2 regions of the Brachybacterium sp. sponge genome follow, and region 2 is predicted to be linked to the other one. Evidence: predicted binding sites of a transcription regulator. Region 2 holds the regulator's gene; the other holds the start of a gene.
What was found. The regulator LexA, encoded in region 2, represses DNA repair genes until DNA is damaged. The targets are predictions, from matches to a motif close to TCGAACANNTGTTCGA.
Positions count from the first base shown of each region.

Region 1 (2,388 bases), 340 kb from region 2:
GGCGGCATGGCGGGCGGCTCGGCCGACGCTGCGGCGGTGCTCGTGGCGCTGGACCGGCTGTGGGGGCTGGGCCTCGGCGCCGAGGCGCTGCGCACGCTCGGGGCACAACTCGGCGCCGACGTGCCCTTCTCGATGCTCGGACACACCGCGCTCGGCCGCGGCAACGGCGCGGACCTCACCACGGTGCTCACCCACGGCGAATGGACCTGGCTGCTCGCCGTCCCCGGCGGGCACCTCTCCACCCCGGAGGTCTTCCGGCGCTTCGACGAGCTCGTGCTCGCGGGCGGCCGGGTGCCGCCGGAGCGACCCGAGATCGACGAGCGACAGCTCCAGGCGCTCAGCGGCGGCAACCTCGAGCTGCTCGCCGACACCCTCCACAACGACCTCCAGGCCGCGGCGTTCGCCCTGCATCCCCGGCTCGAGGAGGTCGTCGAGGCTGCCGAGCGGCTCGGCGCGATCGGCGCGATCGTCAGCGGCTCCGGGCCGACGGTCGCCGCGCTGGTCGAGGACGAGGCCGCCGCGCGCACCATCGCAGCAGGGCTGACGGAGGATGGGCTGGCGGAGTCCTGCCTGATCGCGCGGGGCTCGGCGCCCGGCGCGAGCGTGCTCGAGGAGAGCTGAGCCGGGCTGCGGATTGCCCCTCCGAGCGCGGCCCCGTCCCGGTGCGGCTTGGACGGTTCCTCCACGAAGCGGAGTCATCCACCGCGTCGTGTCGAGGGTTCCTCCCCACGTATTGGTTTTCCACAGTGCGCTGTCCGCAATTCCGTGCGGAAGATCGTAGACGGCATCCGAGTTATCCACAGGAATCGACGCTTCTTGACATTCCGCCTCGTATTCAAACGCGCAGTCGAGGGCCTGAGATGAATGCGGGTCTGCAGGTCGGCGGGAGGGTGTTAGTGCCGCTGTCTGCCGCGACCGCCGACCTTCCCTCCCCACGACCTGGTTATCCACACTGCGAAGTTCCTGGTCGGTAGCTGCATTGTGGGTCTTCTCTTCCTCGAATGGCCGTGCAAAAATAGAGGTATGTCGAAGGAATCCTCGAACGAGCGCGAGATCCCCGAAGGTGCCGCCGGCGCCTCCGGTCATCACGGCCGCCCGTCCGGGGAACATGGTCGCCCGTCCGGGAAATACGGCCGCCCGTCCGGGGAGCACTTCCGCCCGCCCGGGGATCCGGCCGGCGAGCTCCCTCCTCGTGCGGACCGCCCGATCCAGGTCGACGCCGAGCAGCTGACCATCGGCGAGCTCGACCTCCTCGCCGCCCGCGAGACCCTCGCCGAGCTCGGAGAGCGGGGCTCCGCGCCCCTGGACTCGCTGGACATCGACGGGACGATGACGCTCCTCGAGACCATCGTCGGCCTGGAAGGAGCGCTCGAGTCGCTGCGGGCGCGGACCGTGGTGCACCTCGAGGACGCGGTGAAGGCGGACTGCCTCCGACGGGAGGAGAGTCCCAGGCAGGCCGCGCTGGTGGCCCGCGCCGAAGCGTCGCGAGCGCTGAAGTCCTCCCGCTCTGTCGTGGGGCGCACGCTCGCCACCTCCCGTCGGCTCGTCCGCAGCATGCCCGGGATGATCTCGGCGCTGTCCTCCGCGCGCATGCTCCCGCAGTCCGCCCACAAGGTCGGCTCGGTCCTCGGCCCGGCGACCCCGGAGCAGCGTCGACAGGTCGATACGATCCTCACCTCCCGGCTCGCCGAGCTCGAAGGGTGCGGGCCGCAGCAGTGGGGCGACGAGGCGGCGAGGATCCTCCACGCCCTCGACCCTGCCGGTGCCGCCGCGCGCCACCAGGCCGCGAAACGGGAGCGGCACGTGACAGTGCGGCGCACAGACCACGGAATGGCGCGGATCACCGCCCTCGTCCCCGGCATCGACGGCGCTCGGATCCGCAAGGGACTCGACGTCGCGGCCGAGAGCGCCCGCGCCCAGGGCGACCGGCGCGGCCACCAGCAGATCATGGCCGACCTCTTCGCCGATGCGCTGATCGGCCGAGGCGACGGCATCGACCCCACGACGCTCGATGTCGGGATCGTCATCACCGACCGCTCCCTCCTCGCCCCTGCGCACGCCGATGCCGCCCTGGTCGAAGGATTCGGGTCCGTGCCCTACGACCATGTGCGCGAGGAGATGCTCCGCGCGGCCCAGGCCGAGGAGGACACCGACCTCGCCCTGACGATCCGTCAGCTCTACGCCCACCTCGACCACGGCGACCTGGTCGCGGTGGAATCACGGTCGCGGGCGTTCCCCGCAGCGCTGACCAGGTTCCTCACCCTCGCCCACCAGACCTGCCGCGGACCTTACTGCGACGCCCCGATACGGCAGATCGACCACATCACGCCGTGGTCGCAGGGCGGGGCGACGTCCCTCGACAACGGCAACGGCCTCTGCGCCGCATGC
Region 1 is NZ_LRMP01000002.1:1,053,023-1,055,410, forward strand. Features, by position in the region: gene A4A78_RS12690 (4-(cytidine 5'-diphospho)-2-C-methyl-D-erythritol kinase) at 1-621, shown strand, start outside; gene A4A78_RS12695 (HNH endonuclease signature motif containing protein) at 1,024-2,388, shown strand, end outside.
Region 1: A4A78_RS12695 (HNH endonuclease signature motif containing protein) is a predicted target of LexA. The motif match lies at 836-851, and genes of this name have one in related genera.

Region 2 (2,388 bases):
ACCCCGGACCGCTTGAGGACCGACAGCGAGGCGGTCTCCGAGGTGGAGAAGCGTCGCGAGCAGCTGGGGCACTGACGGCGACGCCGGATCGTCGCGCCGTCGTCGGACGTGCGCGAGTCGACGACGCGCGAATCGGGGTGGCGGCAGAACGGACAGTGCATCCGCTCAGGGTACCGGCACGACCCCCGCTCAGCGCGAGGCATCCTCCGCCGCGGGCAGCTCGAGCTGCTGACCGGCAGTGATCCGCCCGGTGGGCAGGTGGTTGAGGCTGCGGACCTCGTCGACGAACTCGGCCTCGTCCATGCCCTCGGGGGCATGCTCGGCGGCGTAGTCCCAGAGCGTGTCGCCCGTCTCGACCGTGATCACGGCGGGCTGGGCGGGCTCGGTGCCGGCGAGGGCTGCGGGGAGGTCGAGCGCGAGGAGGGCGATCGCGGCGACCGCGAGGCCGAGCAGGAAGGCGACGCCCGTGAGGAGGCGCCGGCCGCGGCGGGTCGGCTCGAGTCGAACACGCGGTCGAGCGACGACCTCGCGGGCCTGCTCGTCCTGCCGCGGGAAGGGAAGGACCGTGGCGGTGTGGGTACGCATCTCCGAACTCCTGTTCGATCGAATCTCTGTGCGACTGTAGCCCGCAGCGCTCGCGACACGCAAGAGGAACATCGAACACATGTTTGGCATCCGCCGCGTGCCGCCCTACGCTGGGCCACGAGGACAACGGAACCCGATGGGTCCGACAGACGACGCCAGGAGGCCGCACGATGACGCCGAGCACCCCCAAGCCGACCCGGGCGCGCGGCGACGCGCCGGCCGACGAGCGCACGGCCGGTCTGACGCGCCGTCAGCGCCTCGTGCTGGAGACGATCAACGAGGCCGTCGCCACCCGCGGCTACCCGCCGTCGATGCGCGAGATCGGCGATGCCGTGGGCCTGACCTCCTCGTCCTCCGTCGCCCACCAGCTGCAGACCCTCGAGCGCAAGGGCTTCCTGCGCCGTGACCCCAAGCGCCCGCGCGCGATGGAGGTCGTGATGCCGGAGGCCGACGACGCCCCCGCGCCGCCCGTGGAGATCGAGCCCGGCGGCAGCTCGGTGAGCGTCCCGCTGGTGGGCCGGATCGCCGCCGGCATCCCGATCACCGCCGAGGAGCAGGTCGAGGACGTCTTCACCCTTCCCGAGCGCCTCGTCGGCGGCGGGGACCTCTTCCTGCTGCAGGTGGTCGGCGACTCGATGATCGACGCCGCGATCTGCGACGGGGACTGGGTCGTGGTCCGCTCGCAGAGCACCGCGGAGAAGGGTGAGATCGTCGCCGCGATGATCGACGGCGAGGCGACGGTGAAGACCTTCGTGCAGCGCGACGACCACGTCTGGCTGATGCCGCACAACCCGGCCTTCGCACCGATCCTCGGCGACCACGCCGAGATCCTCGGCAAGGTCGTCGCGGTGCTGCGCTCCGTCTGAGCGCCCGGGCTCGCGCGCCTCAGGAGTCCGCGGCGAGCCTCAGGAATCCGCGGCGAGCCTCCGGAGCGCGCCGAGGGCGACCTCGGGGTCGGCCGTCGGCCACAGCGGCGGCATCGACTCGCGCAGGAACGAGCCGTACCGCGCCGTCGACAGCCGCGGATCGAGCACGGCGACCATCCCGCGGTCCGTCTCCCGCCGGATCAGCCGCCCCGCCCCCTGGGCCAGCAGCAGCGCGGCGTGCTGGCCGGCGACGGCCATGAAGCCGTTGCCGCCGTGCTGGGCGATCCGCTCCTGCCGGGCCGACATCAGCGGGTCGTCCGGGCGGGGGAACGGGATCCGGTCGATGGTGACCAGGCGCAGCGAGCGGCCGGAGACGTCCACGCCCTGCCACAGCGTGAGCGTGCCGAACAGGCTCGCGTCCTCGTCCTCCCGGAAGGTGCGCACGAGGTTCGCCATGGAGTCCTCGCCCTGCACCGCGACGGTCAGGTCCAGCCGTGCGCGGACGTGCTCAGCGGCGATCTCCGCGCCGCGGCGCGAGGAGAACAGGCACAGCGCTCCCCCGCGCGAGGCCTCCACCAGCTCGGTGAGGTGGTCCAGCATCGCCGGTGAGGGGCCGTCCCGGCCCGGCTGCGGGAGATGGCGGGCAGTGTAGAGGATGCCCTGGCGCCGGTAGTCGAAGGGGCTGCCCACGTCGATGCCCGCCCAGGCCCCGGAGTCCTCGGCGGCGGGGATCTCGTCCTCGGCGACCCGTCCGCGGCGGGCGAGGCCCACCTCCCCGGCGGCCGGCTCGAAGCGGCCGCCGAGGGCGAGCGTCGCGGAGGTCAGCACCGCGGTGCGGTCCTCGAGGATCGCGCCGCGCATCGCCGCCGCCACGCTCAGCGGCGCGACCTGCAGCGAGGCCCGGCCGGTCGCCTGCCCGCGGGAGACGGAGACGACG
Region 2 is NZ_LRMP01000002.1:713,024-715,411, reverse strand. Features, by position in the region: gene nrdR (transcriptional regulator NrdR) at 1-161, opposite strand, end outside; gene A4A78_RS11250 (LysM peptidoglycan-binding domain-containing protein) at 190-585, opposite strand; gene lexA (transcriptional repressor LexA) at 756-1,451, shown strand; gene A4A78_RS11240 (ATP-dependent DNA helicase) at 1,491-2,388, opposite strand, start outside.